Regions from separate parts of the Vibrio diabolicus genome, predicted to be linked through region 2. Evidence: riboswitches for the same ligand, from Rfam matches in the RefSeq annotation. Region 2 holds a riboswitch; the other holds the start of a gene.
The links. Region 2 has a riboswitch for cyclic di-GMP ahead of FR741_RS10190 (TfoX/Sxy family DNA transformation protein). Riboswitches for the same ligand answer to the same signal wherever they lie in the genome.
Positions count from the first base shown of each region.

Region 1 (15,440 bases), on a different replicon from region 2:
AGCTGCAGGCCATAGAGCGATTAGCAAAACGTCTCGATATACAGCGCTTCGACTTTGTCTCTTGCCCATTGCGTTTTACGCAAAAACTTCAGAGAAGATTTGATCGACGGATCTTTCTTAAAACAGTTCACTCGAACGCGCTCATACAGGCCATTCCAACCAAAGTGTTCAACTAGTCGGGTGACGATTTTTTCTAAACTCAACCCATGCAGAGGGTTATTCGGCTGTTCGTTGCTCATGTTGTTGATCCAGTAACGATGTAAGTGGCGGGCTAATCTAACTCAAAGTGACCACTTAACCTAATGTTTTCACCTTCAAAGGCGTTTAGCTTGAATTACTTTGCTCATCTCCCCTATAGTAGCTCAAACTTCACAAACATCCTTTTCACGATGAAAGCCCTCAACGACCTCAATATTTTTGTCGAAACAGCGCGCCAAGGCAGCTTTTCAAAAGCCGCTAACAGCATGAACATGACACCTGCCGCCATTAGCGCATCGATTAAGCGTCTTGAAGGGCAAATCGGTTTCCCACTGTTTGTGCGTTCTACTCGAAGCCTGCGTTTAACCTCAGAGGGCGAACTATTTTTAGACAAAACCACGCAAGCGTTGGCAACATTGCAAGAGGGGTTGGAGCAGATCTCAAGTGCGCGCGGGGAGTTGTCTGGTCAACTGCACATTACTGCACCCTCCGATTTTGGTCGCAATATGTTGCTCGATTGGGTGGATGAGTTCATCGATCTCTACCCAAATGTTTCCATTAAACTAGAGCTGTCCGATAGCTTGACGGATATGTACACCAAGCCTGTCGATATTGCGATTCGCTACGGCGAGCCGGCCGACTCCAATCTGGTCGTGTTGGCATTGTGTGGGGCAAACGAGCGGATCTTATGTGCATCGCCAGAGTACGTAGCTACACATCCAGAACTCACCTCTCCTGCCGATTTAACGCAACACAACTGTTTGTGCTATATGGTCGCGGATTCGGTCTACAACAAATGGACGCTCACGCGTGACGGCGAGAAAGAACAAGTCGTGGTCAGCGGTAACTTGATGAGCAACGATAGTGACTTGCCACATCGGTTAGCGCTCAAAGGCAAAGGCATTGCGAATAAATCGTTGATGGACATCAGCCGAGACTTAATCGAGGGAAGATTGGTGCGAGTGTTACCAGAGTGGGATTGCGGCCCAGTACCGCTCTACATGGTGTGCGCCGATCGTCGCTTACTGACGCCAACGATTCGGACTTTCCGCGACTTTATCCAACAAAAATGCTGCCAACAACGCGCCAACGTGCTGGCAACCTTCTGTCATTAGGCGATAAATCGAAGAGGACGAATCTGGGTATACTCAACCCAATCGTTCTCTTCCAATGTTTCAAGAAACGCCGCCATGTGCGGGCTTTGCAAATGCTTATCCAAGGCCTCTTGCGATGCCCAAATTTCTTGGAACATAAATAGGCCATCAACTTTTTCGTCGAGATACAACTCGTATTGGCAACAGCCTTCTTCTTGACGAGTTGGCTCTAGTAAACCAGCAAGCAAATTCACCACCTGATCCTTACTGTCTGGATAGGCTTTCACTTCTGCAACTAAGTGGATCATCGTTTTATCACTCTTTTGCGATTTATATATTGATTACAGGGTTCTACGTCACCTGCAAATAAGCTCGAATTAGATCTCGGTGAATACGGTTTCTGCGTCCCAGCGAGACTTTGGCGTTTTCGCGTTGAAGTCATCTTCCGCGTGGTAGCCAAGCGGCACGATCACAACGCTGGTGTAACCTTTTTCGCGCAAGCCAAATTCTTCATCCAGTACTTTGGGATCAAACCCTTCAATTGGCACTGCATCAATTTCTAGCGTCGAAGCTCCCAGCAGCAACGTACCCACGTTGAGGTAAACTTGTTTCTCCATCCAATGGTTCGCATCTTTCAGATCAAAACGGTGCATGTTTACAAAGTAGCTACGACCACCGCGCACAGCCGCTTTCGCTTCTTCAGTTGGGAATCGACCATCTTTTTCTTCTTGCACCATTAGCGCTTCAATGTAGTCGTTATCGATGCCTGTTTTTGCACAAAACACCAATACGTGAGAAGCATTGAGAATCTTCGCCGCGTTAAACGCGTAGTTCTCTTGCGCCGCTTTAGCGATGCGCTGTTTGCCTTCTTCTGTGCTTGCCAGAATGAAATGCCAAGGTTGAGAGTTCACACTCGATGGACTAAAACGAATCAGCTCTTTAACTGCATCGATTTTTTCTTGAGGTAGCTTGCGCGTTGGGTCAAACACTTTCGTTGAGTAACGAGATTTTGCAGCTTGTACGATATCCATGAGGTTCTCCAATTAATGAATTTAAGCTGTGTAACAGCATAACCTCATGAGATAAAGGGAAAAACCGATTTCGATTAAAAACATTTTCAAAATAAATTTGAAAATAAAACGATAAGAAAGGCTTTGAGCGTTCTCACTGAACTTCTTCATCTTTTCGACAATAATGCATATTTGCTCGCAACCTAACTCAACTCATGCTGCCTCAAGATAACGTTATTACATCCTTTCTGTGCAAAAAGCTCGGTCACAATCATCTGCGAATTGCCGGCGAATATTGGCACATTGAGAAGTTGGTTGCCTTGCAATGCATGATGTTGAAAGAAGCGCCTAACCTCCAAGAAGGGCTGCTTTGGTGGAGTAAAAGTGTTTCATTATTCGACCGCCGTTTGTACGTCACATTTCAACATGGTGATGCCCAAATCCATCTGCAAGTCGAATGCAGAACGGCCGATATGCCAAATTGGGCGGAGTCGGTGTTTGGCTTGCTCAAAATGCAGTTGGAAATGCTTGAGTTAAGCGAATCAATACAGGTACAAGTTCACGCCAACAACCCACTCGCGGCCGATATTTTTCTAGGGGAAACGCGAGATTCTAAAACGAGTTCAAGCGTGTTTGACTTGGTGAAACATGTTTATTTGCTGCTTTCTCACCAGCCAATTGAACAACCAGAATTGCTGAGTGTTTTGAACGCCTTGTTCATCAAAAACAGTAATTACGCGCTCAAGTTAGAGCAAGCGGCAAGGCAACTGGGCGTCTCCAAACGCACCCTGCAACGTCGACTGCAAGAAAAGCAAATGAGCTACTCTCAATGCGTTGATTTCGCTAAAAGAAAGCAAGCACTCACTTTGCTTGCCGATACCCAACTCACGACGCAGCAAATCGCCTATCAACTTGGTTACGAAGAGCCATCGAACTTTCACCGCACTTTTCGTCGTTGGTATCCGTTTTCACCCATGCAGTATCGCCAACAATGTTTGGATAACCGAACTCAGCTAAATCAGCAACCGATCCGCTTGTACTACGCCAAAGCCAATACCTTCGACGATAACCACATCGACCAACCTGTCGGCAAAATCTGGATGGAAGTGGACAATATTGCGTTTGAAAAAGTGGTCTCGGTAGAATGCCGTGACCGTGATGGTGCATGGCGGCGCTATCCCGCCTTCTTCGAGCGTTTTTTAAGTCATGGCATCGAACTATGGGCAACGACTGAACTTCCGGTGGCGCATCCCCTTACCTTTCGCCTGTGTTATGAAGTCGATGGGGAACGTTACATTGAGAATAACCACCAGCGTGATTATGTGGTTTCTAAGGGGCTTTTAATTGGCGCAACGGAATACATTGTCCCGACTCGGCAGCTTATTAATATTGGGGCGCAATACACGCTCTTTATCGAACTGGCATGCCGACTTGAAAACGTTGCGAGGATTGACTGTTACGTCGATGATGACCCCACACCTCACGCGATGCGCTTGACCCAACACTCGCTACATTATGCTTGTTGGGTGCTGCAATTATCGCTCACTCAAACTGCAAAGCAGTGCCGTTTCCGCCTTTATGATGAATCCGACAACGAGCTCGCGAAAGAGCATTACCCGATACAATATCCTATTGTGCAACCGCTCAATTAAAACTGTCGGTCAGATCAAAATCGTCTCTTCGTGACATCATTCCACGTCTTTTTTGGCGTGAAATGACACTCTCAATTTCAAACCTTTGCTTTATCGTTTCTGCATTGCTGCATAACGGAGGCAAATACTGTGTTTGAAACTCTACCTAACCCAATGAATAAAATAAAAATACTTCCTTTCGCGATCGCTCTTGCCCTTTCTGGCTGTGGAAGCGACGAAACCACACCAGTCGATACAGGCAGCCACGTGGCATCCCCTGATTGGCAAGATCAAATCATTTACTTCCTGATGATCGACCGTTTTAACGACGGCGACAGCGCTCTTAATGATCAAGGGCAAAACGAATTCGATCCAACTTCGGATAAAAAATTCAGCGGCGGCGACCTCGTTGGCGTGAGTGATAAGTTAAGCTACATCGAAACTCTCGGTGCCACATCGATCTGGATTACTCCGCCAGTTGCTAACCAATGGTGGGATGCGGAGCAAAACTACGGCGGCTACCACGGGTACTGGGCGCGCGATTTCCAAAAAGTGGATGAGCACTTCGGCGACCTAGAAAGCTACCAAGCGTTAGCACGCGAAGTGCATGCGCGTAACATGTTCTTAATTCAGGACATTGTGACCAACCATGTAGGCAACTTCTTCACATACGATGATCCTTACAGTTATGATCCAAGCCTACCTTGCCAAGGCTTCCGTTTGATTAAAAATGCACTACCCGCCGGACAAGAGCTGCCGTACCCACTCAACATGAACGAGTGTAAAACAGACGGCACAGGCAGCTACCACTGGACGCCAACCATCACCGACCACAACGATTCGGTACAAGAAAAAACCTGGCAGCTATCTGATTTGGATGACCTTAATACGTCCGACCCTGAAGTACGCGCTTATCTAAAAGAGAGCTACCGAAAATGGATTCGCGAAGTCGGCGTCGACGGATTCCGTATCGATACGGTGAAGTTTGTTGAACACGATTTCTGGAACGATTTCCTACACGCCGACGATGGTGTGATGACGCAAGCGGTTGATACTGGTCGCGATAACTTCCTGACCTTTGGAGAAGTCTTCGAAACATCTACGCCTTACAACACCGAAGGCGAAGAGAAGATGCTGACTTACATCGGTGAAAGTGGCTCGCCGAAACAGCTAACCTCGGTACTGAACTTCCCATTGCAAGCGACCATGACGCGCGTATTTGCATCAGGGCAACCGACCGACTATTTGCGTTTCCGTCTTGAGAAAATGATGGAGATGTTCCCGAATCCATACATCATGCCGAACTTCATTGATAACCACGACATGCCGCGCTTTCTGTCGCAAGGTAGCGTGAATGACATGAAACAAGCACTGATCACCATGATGAGCGTACCGGGTATTCCTGTGATTTACCAAGGTACAGAACAGGCGATGTCAGCGGCGCGTGATGCGATGTTTGCTGGCGGTTACCGTGAAGATGGCAACTACGTAGACTCGTTCGACCAAAACAGTGAAATGTACTTGTTTATTCAAGAACTTGCCAAGCTACGCACTGAAAACAAAGTTATGACACGTGGCGAAATAAAAGTGATTGGCAGCGATAAAGCGGGCGCGGGCGTCTTCGCCTTTACTCGAACGTTGGATAACGACGAAGTCTTGGTTGTGATGAATACATCCAACTCGCCGATGTTGATGAACCAACTCGATGTAGAACAAGTTGGCGGCACCGTCTTCAAACAACAAATCATGTCGAACTGGGCAAACGCTCCAGAGCAGTTAGTCGCAGATGAAAATGGTCACGTAACCCTTGAGCTACCAGCCAAATCTGCCGTGATTTACTCGAAAACTAACGACACCCAATCGGTAGATACACCAGACCTCAACATCCAACTAGCGCAGGATTGGGAAGGACAAACCATCACTGGTGATATTGTTATCGCGGGTAGTGCGAACGCCAACGAGAAGTTGAACCTTGTCGTCGATGGTAACTTGGAAACAGCACAAACCATTACTGTAGGCGCTGATGGTCAGTTTAGCGTCACGCTGTCGACTAGTCACTTTGCTATTGGCGAACAACAGCACCGCTTCGCGATTTATTCCACCGAGAAAAAAGCAGGCATCGAGGACGTGAATTTTGTCTCGAAACTAAGCTGGTCAAACACGCCGGATGACACCATTGATGATGCAGGCGATGCACAAGACGGCATGGGCGGTCCTAACGGTAACTACTCGCTACCAACCGATCCAACGTTCGACAAAGACAACAGCCAACTCGCAATCAACAAAGCGGAGATATTTACCGTCGGCAGTAACGTGCGCTTGACCTTCACCATGGACAAAATCACCGATACTTGGTTGCCGCCAAACGGCTTTGACCACGTTGGTTTCACCATCTTTATTGATTTACCTGAAGAAGCCGCAACTAACTTGTCTGAGCTACCGAAGATCAACGCTTCTATACCAAGCGGAACGTGGAGTCGTAATGCGGTTGTTTTTGGCTGGCAAAGCTCGATTTACAACACCAAAGGAGCAAATGCGACGACATGGGGAAAAACCGTAACACCAGCACCAACAGTGACAGTAGACAAAGCCAACAACACCATTTCAATGGACTTTGCTAGCGATGCACTAGGCCGCCCAGAGTCGCTCGATGGTATCCGCTTCTATGTCACGACTTGGGACTTAGACGGCCTTTCAGCAACTTACCGTCCGCTAGAACAAAACAAAGGCCCTTGGAGCTTCTCCGGTGGCGCATCGGATGAAAGTAAGATTTGGGACGATTTACCAATCATCACCTTGTCGGAATAAACCGTTAAATAAGACACCGCCCAGCGTTTAGCTGGGCGGGTCATCAACCAAAGAATGCAGAAAGACACTTCTGCTCGTTTTTATTTTAGTTAAAGAACGATTTCACCCACAGCACCAAACTGTCCCAAAGCTGAGCGAACCACGAGCCCTCTTCTACCGCTTGGCTGCTGACCAAGGGATAACTCGCCACGGTACTGTCATCGCTTTTCCAAACGACCTTACCAATCTCATCCCCTTGCGCGATCGGTGCAATCAATGGTTCATTTAACACCACACTCTTATCAAGCCCAGCCGTCATTGAACGAGGCAGAGTGAGATAGGCATCATTAGCGAAGATCGCCTCAACTTGATTGGCATTTCCCTTCCAAACGCGAACTTTAGACTCAACCTGCCCTTGTTTGGCAACTTGTTTGGTGTCATAAAAACGAAAACCATAGCTGAGCAAATTCTTGGATTGGCTCGTTCGAGCCTGTTTACTTGGCGTGCCCATCACTACCGAAATCAACCGCATTTTCCCTTCTTTGGCGGAGCTCACCAAACTGTATCCCGCATTGCTGGTGTAACCGGTTTTGCCCCCGTCGACGTCAATGGAATTGTCCCACAGTAATTTATTGCGGTTGTACTGCGTAATGTCGTTCCACTTGAAGACTTTCTCACTATATAGCGCATACACAGCGGGAACATCGTTGATGATCGACTGCATGAGTTTTGCCATATCGGTGGGTGAGGTTTGGATGCCTTCACTATCGAGACCATGGGAGTTTACAAAATAAGTGTCTTGCAGCCCTAACTTCTCCGCCCAGCCATTCATCAAGGCGACAAAGCCGCGTTCACTGCCAGCAACGTGCTCAGCCAGTGCAACGCACGCGTCATTACCCGATTGGATGATCACACCGCGCATTAAGTTCGCAACACTAATTTCATCTTTCGGTTTGATGAACATTTTAGAAGATCCGGGAAACTTGGCCGACCACGCGTTTTCGCTCACGGTGACAACATCATCCCATTTCAAACGCCCCGCTTTGATTTCTTGTCCAACGACGTAAGCGGTCATCAACTTGGTTAAACTAGCCGGAGCAAGGCCTGCTCGCCCGTTATGCTCGGCAATAATGGCACCGGATTGAAAGTCCATTAATACGTAACCTTTCGCCTTTAATTGAGGTGGGTTGGGCGTAACAACGGCAAAAGTAGGTACGCTTATTAAACAAGTCACAATAATCCATCGAGCTAGTGACACTTTCATCCGACTTCCTCCATGCTCTCACTTTGTCGCAACTCTATTGAGCATAGCTCACTCAACCAGTTGCACCAGTCGCTAATCGTTTCATTTTCTTGAACTTACATTGATTTGACCAAGGTATAGAACTGACGAAGCGATTTGGAAATAGCATTGGTTCTTCACGCCATTCGCAGTAAAGTAGCGCTACCCCTCAATAAGGAAATAAAGATAACAATGAACGCTCAATCATTTATCGACGCAGGATTGCATTACACTCCCCACAGTTTTACCGTTCCTCTGGATTACCAAGACGTGAGTAAAGGCACCATTGAAGTCTTCGCTCGTGCGGTTTGCCTAGTTGGCGATGAAGAATCGACCAAACCTTGGTTGGTTTACTTTCAGGGCGGGCCAGGCTTTCCCTCTCCGCGTCAAAACGGCAATAACGGCTGGGTAAAACGCGCGCTGCAAGAGTACCGAGTTTTGCTTCTCGACCAGCGCGGTACGGGCAATAGTTCGATGGTTAATCATCAGACTCTGGCTCATTTCACGCCGCAACAACAGGCCGAGTACTTAAGCCACTTCCGAGCGGATAACATCGTGCGCGACGCGGAATACATTCGTGAGCAATTTGGCGTCGAAAAATGGGCGATCTTAGGTCAAAGCTTTGGTGGTTTTTGCTCCCTCACCTATTTGTCTTTGTTCCCAGACAGCTTGCTACAAAGCTATATCACGGGTGGCGTGCCATCAGTCTCGCGTCATGCCGACGATGTGTATGAAGCCACCTTCAAACGCACCATGGAGAAAAACCAAGCGTTCTTCCAGCAATTTCCAAAAGCGCAACAACTCTGCCAAAACATTGCGAATCACTTGCAGGAAAACGAAGAGTACCTACCAAATGGTCAACGCTTCACGGTGGAGCAATTTCAGCAAATCGGCATCAACTTTGGTGTGAGTGATACTTTCTTGCCAACTTACTATTGGCTAGAAAGTGCATTGATTGAAGTGAACGGCAAACAACAACTTCGTTATGAGTTCTTGAACGATATGTTGGCGCAGCAAAACTTCCAAACCAACCCGATCTACGCCATTTTGCATGAATCGATTTACTGCCAAGGTTTTGCGTCGAATTGGAGTGCGCACCGCGTTCGCCAAACCCGATTAGAGTTTAATTATGAATCTGGTAAGCCATTTTACTTTACGGGGGAAATGGTCTTCCCATGGATGTTCGACCAATACGTTAACCTCAAGCCACTAAAAGACGCAGCAGAAATATTGGCAGCGAAAGAAGATTGGACTGCGCTGTACGATCAAACACAACTGGCTCAGAACAAAGTGCCTGTCAGTTGCGCCGTTTACGCCGATGATATGTTTGTTGAAATGGATATCAGCCGAGAGACGCTCGCGTTAATACCAAACTCAAAAGCGTGGATCACCAATGAGTACGAGCACAACGGTTTACGTGCCGACGGTGAACGTATTCTCGACAGTCTCATAGCCATGGGCAAACAGACCGCAGCTACGTTGAAATAAGCACGGCAGACGTTAGAAAAGCGCCTTTTCAGTATGTGGTGAAAAGGCGTTTTATAGCGGTTTATGAACAATGGCGATCAGTCATTCACTCTTTGTCCCTAAACCTTTATCCCTCACAACCTCATGTATAAAACTGCGACATGTCCTTTCCTTGTCAATGACTCCGGTGATTACTTGGTGCTTCTTGCGCCTAACTTTTTTGAAGGGCCTAAAACGGAATAACAGCATAAATTTAAACCAAAAGTATCGGCTCCAACCTACCTAACCTACTATAATTAATGCTTATAATTTGAACACATAGCGACTTCACCTGCGGACATGCTCCCCCTATCAAAGACCGCCAGGCCCCGCCTACTCATAATATCCGTATAATTTGTCCGTATTTCCGACTAGTTTAGTCAGGTATACTTCGTGCCGCTAAAATTTTAAGGTCGTTGACCACCTGTATTTTTAAAGGAAACCTCATGAGTCAGTATGTAGTTTGTGCGCTGTACAAGTTTGTTGAGCTGAATAACTATCAAGAGCTACGCGAGCCATTACTTGCGTTGATGGAAAAACACCATATTCGCGGAACATTACTACTGGCAAGTGAAGGTATCAACGGTACAGTTGCATCTGATCGTGCAGGTATTGATACGCTACTGGAGTGGCTAAACAACGAACCTCGTTTGACTGGCACCGTATACAAAGAGTCGTATTCTGAGACCCAGCCATTCAATCGCACCAAAGTGAAATTGAAAAAAGAGATCGTAACATTAGGTGTTGAAGGTATAGACCCTCGCCACGTAGTGGGTACTTACGTGAAACCTCAAGAGTGGAACGATCTTATTGCTGATCCTGAAGTGTTTGTTGTCGATACACGTAATGATTACGAAATCGAGATCGGCACATTCAAAGGCGCTGTAAACCCAAATACTGAAACCTTTCGTGAATTCCCAGACTATGTAAAAGAAAACATGGACCCGGAAAAGCATAAGAAAGTGGCGATGTTCTGTACCGGTGGTATCCGCTGCGAAAAATCAACTGCTTACATGAAAGAACAGGGCTTTGATGAGGTCTACCACTTAGAAGGCGGCATTCTTAAATATCTTGAAGAAGTTCCTCAAGAAGAGAGCATGTGGGAAGGTGACTGCTACGTTTTTGATGGCCGTGTTGCAGTAAACCACCAGCTAGAAAAAGCAGATTACGACTTATGTAACGCTTGTCGTCTACCGATCACTGAAGAAGACAAACAGTCAGAATTGTTCGAGCAAGGCGTGAGCTGCCCGAAATGTCACGGCACACACTCAGAAGAACAAATTGCTCGATTCCGCGAACGTGAAAAACAAATTGTTCTTGCAGAACAACGAGGCGAGCAGCATGTTGGTGGCGAAAGTGCCAAGCAAAGAGAAGCTCGACGTGCCGCTAAGTACGCACAAAAAGAAGCTCAGCGTAAACAAGACTAAGCTCGACTCTAATTCTATTTTAAGCGAGCTGCCGTAAGGTGGCTCGCTTTTACTATGCACCAACACTCTTTCAATACAATTTTGTATCCCTCACCAAAACCTCTAGTTGATTGTCTCTTTTGCCTTCGGGTAGCCCCACCATCTCATCATAAGCACTTTTATGTACTAAAACCTGCTTATTTGCTTTGATATTCTTGCACTTCTTTTGCATCTCGATAAGGGAATGAGCCCTCAAAAAAATACCGTTGTCATCAGTGATGAATTGCGCTTTTCCATCAACTACGACAGATGCTTGATACAATGCTAGATCAAGCGAGTGAATGATCAATTTATCTACGTAGAAGAACTTTTCTAACTTACTCAGTGGTATCGACATGTCTCACCTCCTTGTGAGCAATCTCTACGTTTTAATGAACAAAACCGATCATTAGGTGAGATCTCTTCGGGTCATTTGCGTACAACATCGGAAACAAAGAGGATTCCGATGAAAACAATCAATGTCGTGTGGTTAAAACGAGATTTAAGACTGACTGACCACCAGCCCCTAACACAAGCATTGTCGTCAAAGCACCCAACGGTACTTTTATATATTGTTGAACCGTTGCTGTTAAACAACCCTCACTATTCTGAGCGTCACTGGCGATTTGTTTGGCAATCATTGCAAGACATGAATGAAACGCTCAAAGCCTATGGACACCGCATCACGGTTCTGTTTGGCGATGCCTTAGCATGTTTTCAATCAATTCAAATGCAATATCAAATCAACGCTGTGTTTGCTCATCAGGAAATAGGGCTCAACTGCACCTTTGAGCGCGATAAGCAAATTGCCGACTGGCTGCATGAGCAGAACATCACGTGGTTTGAGTTCGAGCACGGTGCTGTTATTAGAGGAGCAAAAGACCGGCAGGGTTGGGACAAACATTGGGATTTGGTCATGAGAGCCTCCATAAGCCCTCTTGAGCTGCAAACCAACTTGTTGCATTCATTGGATGCAGAATCACTCGGCTGCGCGTTTTCGCCACCTTCATCCTGGCTATCAAAATGCAAAGGAATGCAAACGGGAGGAAGCCAACTCGCTTGGAAAACACTGGAGGACTTTTTCAATCGTCGAGGTCGTGATTACTATCGAAGCATTTCTAGTCCCACAGCCTCACGTACAGCCTGTACTCGCCTTTCTCCATACCTCGCTTGGGGTAATATATCCTTGCGTGAAGTTTATCAGTACCTAATGAAATACTGGCAAGTCTCTGGATTTCGTCGCAGCTTAATTGCATTGTCTTCACGGCTTCATTGGCACTGTCACTTCATCCAAAAATTCGAATCGGAATACGACATGGAGTTTTACTGCGTTAATCGGGCTTACGAGCCATTGATTAAACAAAGTAGTACTTTCGATGAAGAAAAGTTAGCAGCATGGAAATCCGGGCATACTGGCGTACCTTTGATTGATGCCTGCATGCGCTGTTTGCACCACACTGGTTACATTAACTTTCGCATGCGTGCCATGCTGGTTAGCTTTCTTACTCACCACATGAACATGGATTGGCGAGTAGGTGTAACGCATTTAGCGCAACTATTCCTCGACTTTGAGCCTGGTATTCATTACCCACAATTCCAAATGCAAGCCGGGGTAACTGGGACCAATACAATCCGGATTTACAACCCGGTTAAGCAAGCCCAAGAACATGACCCTGATGGCGCGTTCATCTATAAATGGGTGCCTGAATTGCAAATGGTCCCCACCCCACTATTGTTCGAGCCCTGGAAAATGACACAGATGGAAACCGTCATGTACCACTTGAAACCGGATAGCCATTACCTAGCGCCTATTGTCGACCTAAATAGCGCAGCTAAAGACGCAAGGGAGCGTCTATGGACATGGCGCAAACGGGCCGATGTAAAACAAGAAGGCAAACGGATTTTAACGCGACACGTGAGACCATCGAAAGAAAGCAGGGCTCGTTGATCATCTCTTCATTTAGATACGTACAAACGGAGACATTCTCTAGGGAAACCGTTGTACCCTCAACTCGTAAGGAACACATTATGTTTAAACGTATCTTGGTTATCACGGCTACATTGATGGCGACTTTATCTTTTATGCTTCCCGTCAAGGCTCATGAGCATGGCATGATGAAGGCTGATATTGTCGACGTTGCCACTGAAAACGGCTCTTTCAATACACTTGTCGCTGCAGTGAAAGCGGCTGATCTAGTCGATACACTCAAAGGAGAAGGCCCATTTACTGTTTTTGCACCAACGGATGACGCTTTTGCAAAACTGCCTGACGGTACAGTCGATATGCTCTTAATGCCGGAAAAGAAAGACAAGTTAGTATCCATTTTGACTTATCACGTCGTCCCAGGGAAAGTAATGGCTGCCGATGTTGTTAAGCTGGACAAAGCGACTACGGTTCAGGGGCAAGACGTGATGATTAAAACCATGGGTGATAAAGTCATGGTCAACGATGCAAATGTAATGGCAACCGATGTGAAAGCTAAAAACGGCGTCATTCATGTTATTGATACCGTCATTATGCCTAAATAAAATGATTCAGAGGGCGGTATATTCCGCCCTTTAAACGGTGCTTCTTCTATCCTTAATACTGCCCCTTCCCACCTTCGACCCAACAACCAATCACTCATTCACTCCAGCTATAGAAAAGACAAAAACAACATGAAAACCAATACCTTAGAAACAAAACAGCACAATATCAATGAGGTTGGCGTACCGTTACCTTTCAATTTGAGAACATGATTCCATGTCAGTGTCGTTTACTTTTCCACATGTAAATTCTTGAGCTAAATTTTGGCTGCTCAATCACATTTCGGCAAACCACTCGAAAGGGTGGGACGCAAAGCTTCCGGTCTGTCAGCATTCCATCATCAAAAGTAATGCTCATGATAGCGGGGTTGCCATGTTGCAACACTACATTATCCAAAGTATGGATTCATGCAGCGTTGCTTCGTGCTCAGCATGCGCCGAGGTGTGACATTAATTTGTCAGCCATAACAGAGGACATGTGATGAAATCCTTTCCAACCAAATCCGTACTTACGTTAGCACTTGCAAGCATTAGCTCAGGTGCTGCGGCTCACGGCTACGTATCAGAAACCAATGATGGTGTCGCTGCAAGTCGCGCGGCACTATGTAAGTATCCAACACCTGATACTAACGAAAAAAATAATAACTGCGGTGCCATTCAATACGAGCCACAAAGTGTTGAAGGTCCTGATGGTTTTCCACAAACAGGGCCTCGCGATGGAAAAATAGCAAGTGCCGAAACCGCTCTAGCTGCCGCTCTTGATGAACAAACTGCCGACCGCTGGGTGAAACGTCCTATTCAATCAGGTACACATACTTTTGAATGGACATTTACCGCTAACCATGTGACGCGTGACTGGAAATATTACATCACCAAACCTGATTGGAACCCAAATGCCTCACTATCACGCGACTCGTTTGATCTGACTCCTTTCTGTGTAGTCGACGGCAATATGGTTCAACCTCCAAAACAGGTGAGCCATCAATGTAATGTGCCTACGCGCGAGGGGTATCACGTCATTCTGGCGGTATGGGATGTTGGCGACACAGCGGCTTCATTTTATAACGTGATCGATGTGAAATTTGATGGTGACAGTCCAGTCATTCCAGATTGGACGCAAGGCGGTCAAATTATTCCGACGATGGATTTAAATGTTGGAGATTCGGTTTATACACGCGTATTTGATCAGGCGGGTGAAAACATAGCTTATCGAACCGAGCTAGAAATTACCGATGCAGTCATGGGCAAAGCGAAAAATTGGTCTTACGCTCTAGCAACGAAGATCAACCAAGAGCAAACTAAACTGCAAGCTGGACAGTATGCCGAGGATAAATTCACTCCTGTTTATGGTACTAACCCGGTGTACCTGCAAGCTAATAGCGGCCTTGAGCGTGTAGAAATCGGCTACAAGATAGAAACTCCCGCTCCAGAGTACTCACTCACAGTAGATGGCTTAACAGACGAGTATATCATTGAGTCAACACCGACAACGTTGGATCTGACACTAACTGCTGAAGGCGATTTAAACGCAGAACTCACCGTGTACAATCACCACCGTGAGCCACTTGCAAGCTGGGCAGATGAAATGAAAGACGGTTCGGTGGAGGCTGTATCGCTCGCTTTAAGCAAATCAGAGCCTGGTCACCATATGCTCGTGACTCGTATTAAAGACAAAGATGGCAACTTGGTGGATCAGCAAACGCTCGACTTTCACTTAAAAGAAGAGTCAGTAACGCCACCACCATCTGGCGAGTACGATTTTGTCTTTCCTGAAGGGCTATCTAGCTACACAGCGGGCACAAAAGTGCTTGCAAGCGACGGTGCCATTTACCAATGTAAACCCTTCCCATACTCTGGTTACTGTGTACAGTGGAAAGAAAGCGCAAACCAATACGAACCAGGAACAGGTTCACACTGGGAAATGGCTTGGGACAAAGTCAACTAAATCGCCCTTTGAACGT
Region 1 covers NZ_CP042452.1:1,664,678-1,680,117, forward strand. The annotation lists gene FR741_RS22785 (VF530 family protein) at 21-239, opposite strand; gene FR741_RS22790 (LysR family transcriptional regulator) at 390-1,313, shown strand; gene FR741_RS22795 (putative quinol monooxygenase) at 1,310-1,600, opposite strand; gene FR741_RS22800 (oxygen-insensitive NAD(P)H-dependent nitroreductase NfsB) at 1,670-2,323, opposite strand; gene FR741_RS22805 (helix-turn-helix domain-containing protein) at 2,491-3,954, shown strand; gene FR741_RS22810 (alpha-amylase family glycosyl hydrolase) at 4,084-6,741, shown strand; gene FR741_RS22815 (D-alanyl-D-alanine carboxypeptidase family protein) at 6,827-7,984, opposite strand; gene FR741_RS22820 (alpha/beta fold hydrolase) at 8,195-9,490, shown strand; gene trhO (oxygen-dependent tRNA uridine(34) hydroxylase TrhO) at 9,955-10,935, shown strand; gene FR741_RS22830 (DUF6482 family protein) at 11,006-11,311, opposite strand; gene FR741_RS22835 (FAD-binding domain-containing protein) at 11,420-12,901, shown strand; gene FR741_RS22840 (fasciclin domain-containing protein) at 12,982-13,482, shown strand; cyclic di-GMP riboswitch class I at 13,755-13,855, shown strand; gene gbpA (N-acetylglucosamine-binding protein GbpA) at 13,961-15,424, shown strand.
Region 1: another riboswitch for cyclic di-GMP. It lies ahead of gbpA (N-acetylglucosamine-binding protein GbpA); the one in region 2 lies ahead of FR741_RS10190 (TfoX/Sxy family DNA transformation protein).

Region 2 (15,440 bases):
GATGTTTAAGACTATCATGCTGATCCCTATCGGTGCCCTTATCGTGGTGTTCTTGCGTGTGATTATCGGTCTAAAAACATCCGGTACTTTCATGCCAGTACTGATTGCTGTTGCGTTTGTTCAAACCCAGCTATTAACGGGTATTGTCGGTTTCTTACTGATCGTTGGCACAGGCTTGATTATTCGAAGTTACTTATCGAGGTTGAACTTACTGCTTGTAGCACGGATATCAGCGGTCATTATTACCGTTATTATGATCATTTCGGTGTTCACAGTAGTCGCATTTAAGATGGGCTTAACGGAAGGCTTAACAATTACGTTCTTCCCTATGATCATCTTGTCATGGACAATTGAACGTATGTCTATCCTATGGGAAGAAGAAGGCGCGAAAGAAGTCGCTCTGCAAGGTGGGGGCTCACTGCTCACCGCAGTATTGGTTTACTTAGCGATGACGAACTCATACATTCAGCACCTAACCTTTAATTTCATTGGTCTACAGTTGATTGTTCTGGCCGGTATTCTATTGCTAGGTACTTACACAGGTTACCGTCTAACTGAGTTACGTCGTTTCAAACCACTAGCGGAGGACTAAACGATGTTCGAAAGTTTTACTTCGCCAGCTAAGCTTCGCCATAAAGGCATTATGGGGATGAACAAACGTAACCACAGTTATATCGGCCGTTACAATGATCGTTCTAAATACCCATTAGTTGATGACAAGCTCAAGACTAAAATTATTGCGCAGGCAGCAGGGGCGACAGTCCCTGCTCTGATCGGCGTTATTCATAACCAAGCAGAAGTAAAGACAATCCATAGAATGGTGCAAGATTGGCCTGGTTTTGTTATCAAGCCCGCTCAAGGTAGTGGTGGTAAGGGTATTTTGGTTATTACCTCGCATAAAGATGGGGTCTATACCAAACCTTCCGGCTCTACAATTGGTAAGGACGAAGTTGAACGTCATATCAGTAATGCGCTTGCTGGCCTTTTCTCTCTTGGTGGTAAAAACGACGTCGCAGTCGTTGAGAACCTGATTAAATTTGATGATTGTTTCGATGGCTTCAGTTATGAAGGCGTGCCTGATGTTCGAATCATCGTATTTAAAGGCTACCCTGTTATGGCAATGATGCGCTGTTCTACGGCGGCGTCGGACGGTAAAGCAAACCTTCACCAAGGCGCTGTGGGCGTGGGCATTGATATCGCCACAGGTAAAGCAATCCGAGCGGTACAATTCGACCATCCAGTCACCCACCATCCGGATACCGGCAAAGACCTTTCTACCCTCCAAGTCCCGCACTGGGAGCGCTTGCTTGAGCTTGCGTCTAGTGCGTGGGAGATGACAGGGTTGGGGTACATGGGTACGGATATGGTGCTGGATAAAGAGGAAGGACCTATGGTTTTAGAGCTCAACGCTCGTCCTGGCTTGGCAATCCAAATCGCCAATGGTGCAGGCTTGCTTCCTCGTTTGAAACACATAGAGAGCCTCGGCACACCTGCCGAGTATCCAAAGCCGATTGAACGTGTCGCCTACGCAGCAGAGCAGTTTGGGGTAAAACCGCAGTTCTAATCGCCAATCACAATATCATTCGCCAGTAATTGTTCGGATTGCTGGCGTTTTTATTTCCGTTTCCAAAACCGTCTACCTACTAATCTTATTAAACAAACCCATCTCACCTATAACTTGAATCAATGATCGAGCTAACAGAATCAACATAGATCGTTTCTTTTCTCCTTTAACTTTTGAGTATGATGAGGTCTCCCCTTACTCAACTTGAGAGGTTGAGAAATGCTAACAAAAGAAACAGATAACGATGAACCAGAGCTTGAAGAACAAGAGAGCTTAGACCAGCATTTACAACGCTTGTCTGAGCTTTCTGTCCAAGCACTTGAAGAGCTTGCTGAAATGATCGATATCAGAGACGATATTTCAGAGGAATAAAACTTAGCCTCCCCGCTAAGTTCTATTAATAAGCCGAGACTGTCGTCCTACAGTCTCGGCTTATTTTATACGCTTTGAAGCCTCCCGCTAACAAATACAAAAACGCCCGCGTTCATTGCGGGCGTTTTGCTAGATTCGGAGTTTACGATTCAAACTCTTCGATCATCTCTTGCGCTTCGGTCTTAGGCTTATCCGTTTGACCAAAACCACGTAGACCAACTACGTGTACGTGCTCATGGTCTTTAAACACCTTACGCACCAACTTGTAGGTAGTACCTTTCTCTGGGCTGATGTTTTCTGGTGCCGCAATAAGAAGCTGCATATCCAGACGGTCACACAATTCGAACAATGTCGCGATCGATTTCGCATCCAGACGCGCTGCTTCATCCAAGAAGAGCAGACGACAAGGCACAATGTCTTTGCTGCGAAGACGACGAGATTCTTCTTCCCAGCTTTGAACAACCATCAGAAGGATTGACTGACCAGTACCGATCGCTTCACCTGTTGATAGCGCGCCAGACTCAGCCTGTAGCCAACCATCTGTACCACGGTTCACTTCTACACTTAGCTCTAGGTAGTTACGGTAATCCAGTAGCTCTTCACCCAGAACCTGAGGAGAACGTTGACCCATATCGATATGTGGGTTCACACGTTGGAACAGTTTCGCCATTGCTTCAGAGAAGGTAAAGCGAGTCGATTCGAACAGATCTTTATGCTGCTCTTGTTGTGTCGCTAGACCGTTCAGTAACACTTCGTGACTTTCACGAATTTTCACGTTTAGACGTACGCCCTTGACCTGACCGAACGAGATGTTCGACAAGCCTTGGTTCAGCATACGAATACGGTTTTGCTCACGCTGAATCGTCTTCTTGATGATGCTCGCTACCGACTCAGAGCTGATCGCTAGGCGGTTTTCACGTTGCGTTAGCTCTTCCGTTAGACGCGCCAGTTCCACTTCCATCTCTTCGATCGCTTCTACTGGGTCATCGGTGCGGATGATGTCCTGACGAATACGCTCACGAAGGTGTTGGTAAACAGCGATGTAGAACAGAACTTTACGCTCTGGGCGAGCGTTGTCTTCAGACAAACGGAGTGCATCACGCAAGTCATCATTGTTTGCAACAGCAAGACGCAGCGCACCCAATGATTTATCCGACATGGAACGCAATTCATCTGCCGACATATACGCCAGTTCACGTTTGTGTAGACGACGCTCAACATCGTTTTCACGCGCTAAGCGAAGTACTGAACACCAACCCGCTTTCGCTGCAACGACAAATTTGCGCAGCTCTGCGTATTCTTTCTGCACTTTCTTCAGACGTTTCGCCAAGCCTTTCATCTCAAGCTCGGTCGACGTTATCGTGCGCTCGTATTCACTCTTACGGCTACGTGAAGTATGTAAGCGTTCTTGCAGCTCGTCACGACGGCGCATTGCACGCTCTTCCGCGCCTTCATCGGCATTTACGCCATACTCTTGCAGCTCTTGTTTGAACTCTTGTACGGTTTCTTGCTTCGCTTGATGCGAACTCTTCAAAGACGCCAATACTTGGTTGTATTGGTTCATTTGTCCTTGTGCTTGCTTCAACTCTTCACGAGAACGAGTACGAGTCTGTTCAGCTTGAACCAACTTCGCTTTTAGCTGCTCACTCAGTTCGCTACTTTTGTTCAGAAGATCAACCGAGTCTGAGTAAGCGAAGTAGTGACGACGTTCAACCAGATCCGAGAGTGCAAAGATTTGCTTCTTAAGATCTTGTAACTGTTCATCTGCCGCTTTGTATTCTGCTTCTAGTGCATCAAATTGCTCTGGGTCAGCATCAAGCGCAGACGCAATATTCTCTAATTGCGTGATGGCTTTTGCATAGTTGTTTAAGAAGTTTTTTGCCTCTGCAAGCTGAGCGATTTTCTCTTCTAGCTCATCAAAACGTGCTTGCAATGACTCATCTTCAACAAGCACCATGTGTGACGCTAGCTTGTCCAGAGAAGACAACGCTTGCTTGCTAGTTTGAAGCTGAGAACGTTGTTGTTGCTCTTTCGCATCCAGATCCGCCAGCACGCGAGCGATTTGGTTACGCTTATCACGAATGGTTGCGAGTGCTTGTTCTGGATCGGCGTCAAAAGCAACTTGAATATGGTTAGACACAAATTGGTTAAATGCTTGGTACAAACGCTGCATTTTCTGAGAGTCAAACGCCGCTTTTGCGTGCTTCTCTACCACTTCTTCTCGTTCGTTACGCAGCAACTCTAAACGCTGCTCACGTGCCGCACGACCAAACAATGGGATCTCAGGCAAGCGAGAGTAACGCATTTGGCGATCGTTCATGCGAACACAAACCGCGCCCTCTAACTCTTCTGCATCGAACGAGCTGTCATCAAAGGCATCGATGTCACCTTCAATGATGTACAAGTCCTCTGGACAGTCGTCTAGCTCTACCAGTTTCTCTTCGATACCTGACAGGTCAGAAACAACGATAGCGTGACGAGCCGGACCGTACATCGCACTGAAGTAAGGCGCGTCATCAATCGTGATGTCATCGTAGATCTCAGACAGTAATACACCGCCTAAAGTATCAGCCAAACCTTTCAGGCGAGGGTCGTTTGAACCACCAGGAGAAGCAAGACGTTCAATCTCAGTGTCAAGCTGACTGCGACGCTCAGCAAGTTTATCTTTAGCTAAGGACAGCTCCCTTTCTTGCTCAAGAACAACCTGCATGTGGTTCATTACCGCATGGCGATCCTCAAGGTCTGCCCCGCTCTGCTCTCTCAGTTTCTCTAGCGCATCGTTCGCTGCAATCCAAGCTGGCGCTATCGCTTCAAACTTACTGATTTCTGCCGCCGCATTTTGCTCTAGACGGCGCTGTTCACCACGCTGATCACGAACTTCCTCTTGAGCTATCTCTAGTGATTCGATTTGCATCGCATGACGTTCACGTTCTTGTTCAAACGTAACTTCATCGGTTAGCTCGACGTGATATTGCTTTTTGTATTCAGCAACCAGTTCACGTGCTTGACGCTGCTGGTTAAGGCTGCGTTCGAGATCACGGTGTTGTGCTCGCCATTGCTGTTCGTTTTGTGCAATTTGCTGTGATTCTCGAGCTTTAGCGATTGCCAATTTTGCGTGCTCAGAGGCATCTTTGCGCTCAACAGGGCCAACGATGCTCTGTACAAGCTTCAATGCAGTATCAAACTGCTCTGCCGCAGCTGATGACATATCGAGCTTATGTTTCACAGATAACAACGTATTGGTATTTTCCGACTCTTTGTTTTTCAGCTCCGCCACTAACGCTTGTGCGGATTCTGCCGTTAGGTTGTCATCGCCAAGTAGCTGCTTCGCTTTCTCCAGCGCTTGAACGGCTTGTTGGTATTGAAGCGCGCGAGTTTGCTGAACGTCAAGAGCTTGCTGGTAATCAGCAAGTTGCGTCTTAAGGCTGTCCACCTCTTCTTCTGCAATGGTCGCTTGCTCTTCAGCCATCATCACGCGTTCTTGCGCTTCTTCCACTACCATCATTTGTTCTTCAAGACGCTCGCTCAGCTCTTCAAGATCTTCTTGGTAGCGCTCGATCTTCTCTTGCTGACGCAGCGCGTTTTGCACCAGTTGCAAGTGATCAGAAGCCGCTTGGTAGTCTTGCTCTAAAGAAGATTCTGACTCGATCAGCAGTTCCAGCTCTTCTTGAACGCGGTTAAGCAGATTGTTTTGCTCAATCAAGGTCTCGCGAGAACCAAATAACTCTGAACGCAAAGACAATGTCTGTTCTAGTTTTTTACGACGCTCGTTGGCATGGCGCATATAGTCAGCTGCCACGTAGTTGGTCGACTCTGTAATCAAGTGTTTGAACAAGTCACGGTCTGCTTGCGTAGTTTTGATCGCTTCTAGCGTCATGCGGTTTTCACGCAGCGCCGATTCCATATCTTGGAACGCTTTCTTCACGCCGCCGTTTTGTGGCAGAAGGTAGTCACGTAGCGAGCGCGTAATCGCACTTGAAATACCACCGTAAAGCGATGCTTCGATCAGGCGGTAGAATTTAGAGCGGTCACCAGAGTTACGCAGTTTCTTCGGAATCACACCGAATTCAAACATTTGTGCGTGGTAATCCACGATAGAAGAGAACGCTTTGAACTGAACGCCTTCAAATTCCGCGATCGATTCTTTTACTTCGTTGATTTGACGTACACGAGCTTGAGTCGCAGATACGCTTTCAACCAAGATATCCGTTGGTTTCACATGGCTTGGAAGACCTTGGATCACAAACGGTTTGATGTCTACTTTCTTATCACGACCCGCAACTTGCTGCAGTTTTACTGCAAACAATAGGCGTTGGTTACGTGAGTTCACCACGTCCAACGCCGCATAACATGCGCCCGGCTGCAGCTTACCGTACAAACCTTTGTCGCGAGACGATTGGCTGCTGCCTGCTTCTGTGGTGTTACGGAAGTGCAGTAGCGTTTGGTCAGGAATCAATGCGGTGATGAACGCCGCCATTGTGGTTGATTTACCTGCACCGTTACCACCTGATAGCGTGGTGACCAGACCATCGATGTCAAACGTACGGGCAAAGAAGCCGTTCCAGTTGACCATGGTCAGCGATTGGTATTTACCGCGTTCAATCATGCTCATGCTTCACCCTCTTCTGTTGTTTCTTCTTGGGCTTGGTCGTCTTGATCTTCTTCAGACAATAGGCTGCCTTGGCTTGGCTCTTTGGTGTGCACTACCGCTTCACCATCACGGATCAGGCGTAGCTGCGCTTCACGCATATCATCGCCAATACGTACATCGGCACCAAAGCGGAATACCGCTTCACTAATGCTGAATTTACCGGTTTCACCGATGTTGATGATCATGCCTAGACGACGCAGACGACGAAGTGACGTACGTACTTTTTCAAACAGCTTTTCTTTATCAAGGTCAGAACCGGTAGCACGGTTCGTCACTAGCTTCATCAGCTTGTTTTCATCAGCCAGAGCAAGTAGCTCGTCGTACAACTCTTGGTTAGTGAAGATGCCTTCGTGCGCAAGACGCTCTGGGCTTAGGTAAAGGAAACACAGTACCTTACCCACCAGCATATCCAGCTCAGAAAGCACACTGCGGCCAATCAAAGAAGTTGAACGAGGACGAAGGTAGAAGAAACCTTCTGGCGCTTTCACCAATTCGGTATTGTAGCGCTGGTAGAAAGAAGAAAGCTCAAGTTCGAAGTCCGATAACAACGCGTGGTTATCCAGATCTTCACTTGAGATATGACGCCCTGCTCGTAGCATGCTGTCTAGCGCTGGGAACAGAGGGTTAGAGATTGCTTTTGCCAGATTCTCTGACATGTATTCATTAGTATCGGTCGATGACATTCGCTTGTACCTTTGCCCCAAATTCGTTGATCGCTTTCCAGTCTGGTTGAATCGCTTGGTAATCCGATTCTGAATACCCTAGACGCACAGCTTGATCGACAATAATGCGAGCTAAATCAAAATGATGAGTGTAAGGATGCTGTGCAAGGTAATCTCGCAATACCACACTCAAGTCGATTGGCGTGCCTTGATCTTTATGCGCTTTTAGCATGTCACCAATTCGTTCAGACAACTCATCATTGACTTGTTGAAATTCTTCATACTCTACTTCCATCGGAACTTGGCCGGTCACTTCGTCATCACGTAGCACCAACGCCTCATCACGAAGGTCAGAAAGCCTTTCCGCATCTGCATAAGTCAGATACCAAGGCGCATCGAAGTAATCTTTGACGGATTGACGCAGACGCGAGCTAAACGCACGGTTCTTATCCATATCAATTGCAGTACGGATGAACTTGTGTACATGTCGGTCGTAGCCAATCCAAAGGTCGATCGCTTGCTGGCCCCAGCTTGTGATTCGGTCCAGCTTCATTTGCAGACCAAACAACGCTTCTTCGATGAACTCTAGCTCAGGATCGCCGTACACAATTTCTTGAATATCTAGGATCTGAGTTTGCAGTTCATCACTGGCGGCTTGCAGCGTATCTTGAAGTTCACGCAACGTGCTTGATGTTTCTGATAGGAGCGCTTCACAGTTGTTGATCGCTTCGCGCCAGTCTTTATTTAGCAGATCGGCAATTTGTTGTTTTACAGATTGCTGCTGCTCATCCATCACACGTTGGTTAAGATCGATTTGATCGAAGATTTCGCCTACAGAATATTTTAAAACTCCGTATACGTTTTTCTTCCAGTGGCCCGGTGTGCCACCTTTTTGTGCTGCCTCAATCGCTTTAGCCATTTCATCTGCCACCATAGACAGTTGAATAGAAAGGCGCAGTTTCGAGAACTCACGATGACGCACGTAGTAATCGGTAATTCCTATCGCTAAAGGCGACAAGCGGTAAATGCTCGCTCCATCAGTAATCTCACTGACAAAACGGCTAATAAGGCGCTGCTTTACCATCTCGTTGATGGCGTTGTTAGCACGAAAAGCGGATGCTTCGCCAGTCTCATCAAATAATCGAGTGACGATGGCAAACGCATCATGCAATTCACCTTCACCCAATTCTTCATCGAACCTTTCATTACTCAGTACGGCAATGGCTATTAAGAATGCCAATCGCTCTGTGGTCAGGTTCAACGAGAAATCGTGCTGCTTAACCCAGCCAACCAACTCATCGATTGGTTGCTCTGCAGCATTGAGAGTCATCTCACTCATTGTTATTCCTGTTTATCGTTCTTTTTAGCCCACACATGAATGTAGCGGCCTAATGAGAGGTATGGCTCTTGTCGACAAAGTTGTTTTTCTAGCGCCAACACATCTTCAAACTCGTAATCGCCCATGTATTGCATATTACCTATGTAATCACTAAATGAGCGGATACCAGATTTACCACAAATACTAAAGCCTGAATCTTCTATCCATTGGTAGACTTCTTCAGGTTTTAAGCCTTTTTGCGGCTGTAGTTTAAATCTTTTTCGGTGAGGCATGCCGTCTAATATATGAGGAATGTTGCCACAAACCACGTTTTTATAGACTAAACCATGGTGGTTATAGAACATCACTGATGCGATGCCTCCCGGTTTTACTTGTTCTAGTACCGTTTCAAGTGCGGCCTTAGGATCGACCAACCACTCCATGACGGCGTGAAACATAACAAGATCCACCTGTTCATCCATATGCTCACCAATGGATTGGACAGGCGAATGAATCAGGCGATACTGCTCAAGCAAACCGTTTTTTTCAATATCCTGCTTAGCCAACTGCAGCATTTCCGAAGATAGATCACATAAAGCGATTCGATGTCCGAGCTTAGCAAGCTTTTGCGACATTTGTGCCAAACCACCACCAGCATCCAACACCTCTAGGGGTTGCTGGTCAGCATCTAATTCACTTAGAATCTGTAGAAAATCTTCCCACACAATGATTTGGCGGATCTCCCCTTTGTCGGAGCCGTAAATATTTTTTGCAAATTTGTGGGCGATATCGTCGAAATTGCGGTCTTCTGTCACTTCTGCTGAGTTATCATAACGGATTGTGCCGCTATTCTGGCACAAGGAAAGCAGGAATAAAGAGGGGTACCCTCATTTTTATTATCAATTGATGTTTTTTCGGACTATTTATGTATGTTTGAGCTGAAAAAAGTAGTGTCAGCCTTGCTTATGCCACTTCCGGCATTGCTGCTGATAGGCTTGTTGGGTCTTGCTCTCATTAGTTTTACCACAAAACGTAAAACTGGCTGCTTCGTTGTTCTATTCTCTTTTGTTGGCATTTTTCTTGTTGCCTTCCAACCTGTTTCAACCAAGCTTCTTATGCCATTAGAGCGAGAGCATAAAGCCTTTTTGCCAGTTTCTGGCACCATCGACTACGTGATGGTTTTAGGGAATGGTCATGTTATCGATGACGAAATTCCACCCACCTCGCAGTTAAGCCGTGCAGCATTAATGCGCTTAACTGAAGGCATTCGTATTTTAAGAATGTATCCAGGTGCTAAATTAATTTTGTCTGGCTATGCTGGCGGTTCTGAAATTAGCCATGCGAGAATGATGGCGAACGTTGCCCTTGCGTTGGGAGTCGCGAAATCCGATATCATTTTATTAGAAGATGCGAAAGATACGTGGGAAGAGGCGCGTCAAGCGGCTGCATTCGTTCAACAAAAGGAGATTGTGTTAGTCACTTCTGCGAGCCACATGAGCCGTGCATTGTATGAGTTCAACGCAGCAGGCATTAAACCAATCCCAGCCCCGACCAACTTCTTAGCTATTAGCGAAATCAGTCAACCTTGGGATAAATACTCACCTAAAGCGCGTTACTTAGAACAAACGGAGCTTTATTGGCATGAGTACTTGGGCAGCATTTGGCAAAGATTGCGTGATACTGTCGGCCAAACACCAATGGTTGAAGCAAAGTAGTACTATCTTGAAACCACAAAAAAGGAGAGCCGAAGCTCTCCTTTTCTTTTTAAGACTTAGGTTTGTTCAGTTTAATCACCAGCAAACATATAGCCTTCGCCGTGCACCGTCACAAAAATTTGCGGGTTCTTTGGATCAAACTCCATTTTTGCGCGCATACGTCGAATAAGAACATCAATAGTACGATCATTGGGAGCATCAACTCGGTGGCTGATCATATTCAAAATACGCTCGCGACTTAACACCTGGTTAGGGTAAGACGATAACGCCACCAAAAGTTCGTATTCTGCTTTGGTCAATTTTACGGGTTCGCCGTTACGGCTCAGCGCACGACGTTGAATGTCGAATGTCCACTCTCCAAAACGTACAATATGTTCTTCACTGGTTTCGTTCGCTTTCGCGCTACCGCTACGCGCTGCTGAAATACGCCACAGCAAGTTTTTAACGCGAACCAACAACTCCCTCAGTTCAAAAGGTTTTGTCACATAATCGTCAGCGCCCATTTCTAGGCCTACGATTTTATCAATGCTATCCGTGCGTCCTGTTACTAATATGATACCAATATCCGATTGGCTACGTAATTCACGAGTAAGCATCAGGCCGTCTTCACCCGGCAGGTTGATATCCAGCATGATCAGGTCTACATCGCCCGCTTGCAGGACCTCACGCATTTCTGCGCCACTCTCTGCTTCGCTGACTTGGTAACCCTCATTTTGGAAATATCCCGCAAGCTTACTACGAGTTACAACATCATCTTCTACGACTAATACGTGATAGCTCATTTACACCACTTTTCTGTCTTCTTATTATCCAAGACGTATTCTATTCATAACTAGTAACATTTCTAGTCATAGATACATTAAAAAGCAAGATTTAGCGTTTTTATTGATTCAAAACAAGCTTACCCATCGCTATTAATAAACGTTAATTTTTGACCATAAAACATAATAATTATAGTTACTGCTATTCATTTTAATTGATTACACTTAGGGGATATCCCTAATTGACTTTGTGATGCACAACTTGAAGCATCATTCAGGAGCCCAAAATGCAAGAAGTGAAAGCTTTTAATGAAAAACGCGCTGAAATTTACTGGTGGTTTTCGAGCTTGTTCGCAAAAGAACTAACAGAGAAAGAGCTGGAAGCCTACCACAGTGTTGAAATTCGCAGTTTTCTAGCAGGTTTAGGTGAAAATGAGTCGCTGAAACCAGCTGTTGATAGCCTCGTTGATGCGCTAAACCGATTGCAAGATCGTGAAGACGCTCAATTGGAGCTTGCTGCTGACTTTTGTGAACTGTTTTTGAAGACAGAAAAATACGGCGCTCTTCCTTACGCATCTATGTACATCGGTGAATCAGGTTTGCTGAATGACAAGCCAGCCGAGGAAATGGAAAAGTTGATGGCAGAATTTGGCGTTCAAGTAGATGAAAATCTAAAAGAGCCTGCGGACCACTTAGCCGTTGAACTCGACTTTCTCGGCAACATGATTATCCGCTCAAACGAACTTGAGCAAGAAAAACACATGGAAGAAGCCTTCGTTAAACAAAACGACTTTATCCAGCAACAGTTGATGTCTTGGTTACCTCAGTTTGCAGACAAATGTAAACAATTCGACGAATTTGGGTTCTACTCGAACGTCGCGAAACTATTAGTTGCATTTTGTAAACTAGACAGCGCTTACCTTCTTGGGGAATAATTGCCGCCTATTTTTTTAAGGAGCCCGCCTATCGGGCTTCCTGTATACCTGAAATAACTGAATGTAAGTAAGTTGGGTATATTATTCGTTTGCCTTAACTTAGCTCAAAGACGCTTGGTTATTTAGCAGTCAAAATGTGACTTCAAATACACAAATCTCTTGCTGAAAACATTGCTAGTCAGTCCACATAGGGCTAAAATGTGAGCGCAAACGATTAAATATGATTTATATGTAAACCGCTGAAATATAGCGGTTTTTGTGTTTTTTAACAGGTTGATGGCAATTTCTCATCAGATAGAAAAAAGATAAAATTCATCGACCGATGCTGCTACGTACCCTTTTGTCGTGCTTGGACCAACCGCTGCCGAAACACTTAGCGCCAACCTTAGATTGCTGGGTGTAAAACCATTAGAGCATCAGGTACATCCAACACGACATATTTCAGTAGCTCGATACAGGACACCATTTATGGCCACTATAAAAGACGTTGCTCGCTTAGCCGGCGTTTCCACTACGACAGTTTCGCACGTTATCAATAAAACGCGTTTCGTTGCAGAAGCAACGCAAGAAAAAGTAATGAAAGCCGTGGACGAGTTGAATTACGCGCCAAGTGCGGTTGCACGCAGCCTAAAGTGCAACTCAACTCGTACTATTGGCATGTTAGTAACGCAGTCAACCAACCTATTCTTCTCAGAAGTGATTGACGGGGTTGAGAGCTACTGTTACCGCCAAGGCTACACTCTGATTCTGTGTAATACGGGTGGGATTTACGAAAAACAACGCGATTACATCCGTATGCTGGCTGAAAAACGTGTTGATGGCATCCTAGTGATGTGTTCTGACTTAACCGAAGAGCTTAAAGAGATGCTTGACCGTCATGCCGACATTCCTAAAGTGGTCATGGATTGGGGTCCAGAAAGCTCACAAGCGGACAAGATCATGGATAACTCAGAAGAAGGTGGCTACATCGCAACCAAACATCTGATCGACAATGGCCATACTGATATTGCTTGTCTAAGCGGTCATTTTGAAAAACTTGCTTGCCAAGAGCGCATTGCAGGTTTCCGTCGCGCGATGAGCGAAGCAAACCTAGCTGTAAATGAAGATTGGATCCTTGAAGGTAACTTTGAATGTGATACGGCCGTCTTAGTCGCAGATAAAATTACAGCAATGGACAAACGTCCGACAGCGGTATTCTGTTTTAACGACACAATGGCTTTGGGCTTAATGAGCCGCCTACAACAAAACGGTATCAAAGTTCCTGATGATATTTCAGTGATCGGCTACGACAACATCGAGCTTGCGGAATACTTCTCTCCACCGTTAACCACTATCCACCAACCTAAACGTCGTGTGGGTAAAAATGCGTTCGAGATCCTACTTGAGCGAATCAAAGATAAAGAACACGAAAAGCGAATTTTCGAAATGCAACCTGAGCTTGTAATTCGAAACACCGTGAAGAAAATGAACTAAAATTCGCCAAATATAACGATGTCAAATAAGCGCTCTAAAAGGGCGCTTATTTTTTGTATCTAAATAACTTTTCCCTGACTTAGGTTTGTTAGACAAAAAATCTCGAATCTCTAAGTCTCTGTTTTATATGTAGGTAAATCACACTCGCTCACAACCTCGAGATCATCCCGCCTTATTCTCAAATATGCACAAATATGCGCTTGTCGACACTTTTTATTGAACCAAAATCACACTTTTACGGGTAAAACGTGATGTTAATTCAATATACGAAGTATGCTCATTCTGTCACGCACAGGGCAAACCATTCGAAAGGGTGGGACGCAAAGCCTCCGGCCTGAACCATAGTACTATATGGAAGGTAGCGGGGTTACCGATGGCAAGTGTGCAAGCGATGACTTTACCCTGTAATGACATTGCTTTTGCGCATGTTTGCTACTCTCTCGGACCTGACTTTTGGTGGCGTAATATTAATTACACCGAGATAACAAAACATGGATAAACCGATACTCAAAGACTCTATGAAGCTATTTGAGGCACTTGGTAATATCAAGTCGCGCTCAATGTTTGGTGGCTTCGGACTATTCGCTGATGAAACAATGTTTGCACTAGTTGTAAATAATCAGCTTCATATAAGAGCAGACCAACAAACTTCATCTGACTTCGAGAAACAAGGGCTAAAGCCTTACGTTTATAAAAAACGTGGCTTCCCAGTCGTTACTAAGTACTACGCAATTTCCAACGATTTATGGGAGTCTAGCGAACGCTTAATCGAAGTAGCTAACCAATCGTTGAAAAAGGCAAAGCTTGAAAAAGAACAGCAAGCAACTACAAAGCCTAATCGCTTAAAAGATTTGCCTAACTTACGACTGGCAACTGAACGCATGCTGAAAAAAGCAGGCATTGAGTCAGTAGAAAAACTGGAAGAGGAAGGTGCACTTAACGCTTATAAAGCGATAAGAGATACGCACTCTGCAACCGTCAACATTGAGCTGTTATGGGCACTAGAAGGTGCTATTAACGGTACTCATTGGAGCGTTGTACCTCAAGCTCGCCGAGATGAGTTGATGAATGGCCTCCAATAAAAGTCGGCCTTAAAAACTATCTTGTAAAACCGCAGTCTAATCTGCGGTTTTTTTGTGAAATTTTTTCGACTTTCATTCTGTCTTATTACATATATCCCAAATTGGAATCATAAATATGAATAAGAAACTGATATTAGGCCTAATCCTGGTCGCGATCATTATCTTTTTAGGCGTTAACTTTAGTCAGTATTTAACGTTGGAAAATGCAAAAGCACAACAAGAAGCGCTGACCACATACATCGATCAGAACTTTGTTTTTTCGGCAGCTATTTACTTTTTTGCCTACATTGCAATTACCGCTTTTTCTATTCCTGGGGCAGCTGTGGTTACATTACTTGGTGCGGCTCTATTTGGTTTTTGGACGAGCTTATTACTGGTTTCTTTCGCCAGTACTATGGGTGCAACACTAGCATTTTTAAGCAGCCGATATTTGCTGCGTGACTGGGTACAAAACAAGTTTGGCAATAAGTTAATCGCAATTAATCAAGGCGTCGAAAAAGACGGTGCATTTTATCTATTTTCCTTGCGTCTCATTCCGGTATTCCCTTTCTTTCTTATCAACTTGTTGATGGGCTTAACGCCAATGTCTGTAGGTCGATTTTACCTTACTAGCCAAGTAGGTATGTTGCCAGGCACTGCAGTTTACTTAAACGCCGGTACTCAGTTAGCAACAATTGAAAGCCTGTCAGGCATTATTTCACCTGCGGTATTGGCCTCTTTTGCGTTACTGGGGCTGTTTCCAATCATCACTAAATGGGTTATGAATAAAGTAAGGCCAACACCGAGTCAGCAAAACTCATAATTAGTAAGTGGACGTGTTTAATGAAAATATTCATTGCTAAAAACCCAGCAGAAGCGCATATCGTGTGCGAATTATTGAAAACCGAGCAAGTCTACTGTGAAGTCC
Region 2 covers NZ_CP042451.1:2,127,974-2,143,413, forward strand. The annotation lists gene FR741_RS10135 (inactive transglutaminase family protein) at 1-592, shown strand, start outside; gene FR741_RS10140 (alpha-L-glutamate ligase-like protein) at 596-1,564, shown strand; gene FR741_RS10145 (hypothetical protein) at 1,784-1,936, shown strand; gene mukB (chromosome partition protein MukB) at 2,079-6,542, opposite strand; gene mukE (chromosome partition protein MukE) at 6,545-7,270, opposite strand; gene mukF (chromosome partition protein MukF) at 7,251-8,588, opposite strand; gene cmoM (tRNA uridine 5-oxyacetic acid(34) methyltransferase CmoM) at 8,591-9,382, opposite strand; gene elyC (envelope biogenesis factor ElyC) at 9,497-10,282, shown strand; gene torR (two-component system response regulator TorR) at 10,354-11,064, opposite strand; gene torD (molecular chaperone TorD) at 11,331-11,978, shown strand; gene purR (HTH-type transcriptional repressor PurR) at 12,447-13,451, shown strand; cyclic di-GMP riboswitch class I at 13,737-13,826, shown strand; gene FR741_RS10190 (TfoX/Sxy family DNA transformation protein) at 13,943-14,533, shown strand; gene FR741_RS10195 (TVP38/TMEM64 family protein) at 14,649-15,335, shown strand; gene FR741_RS10200 (hypothetical protein) at 15,356-15,440, shown strand, end outside.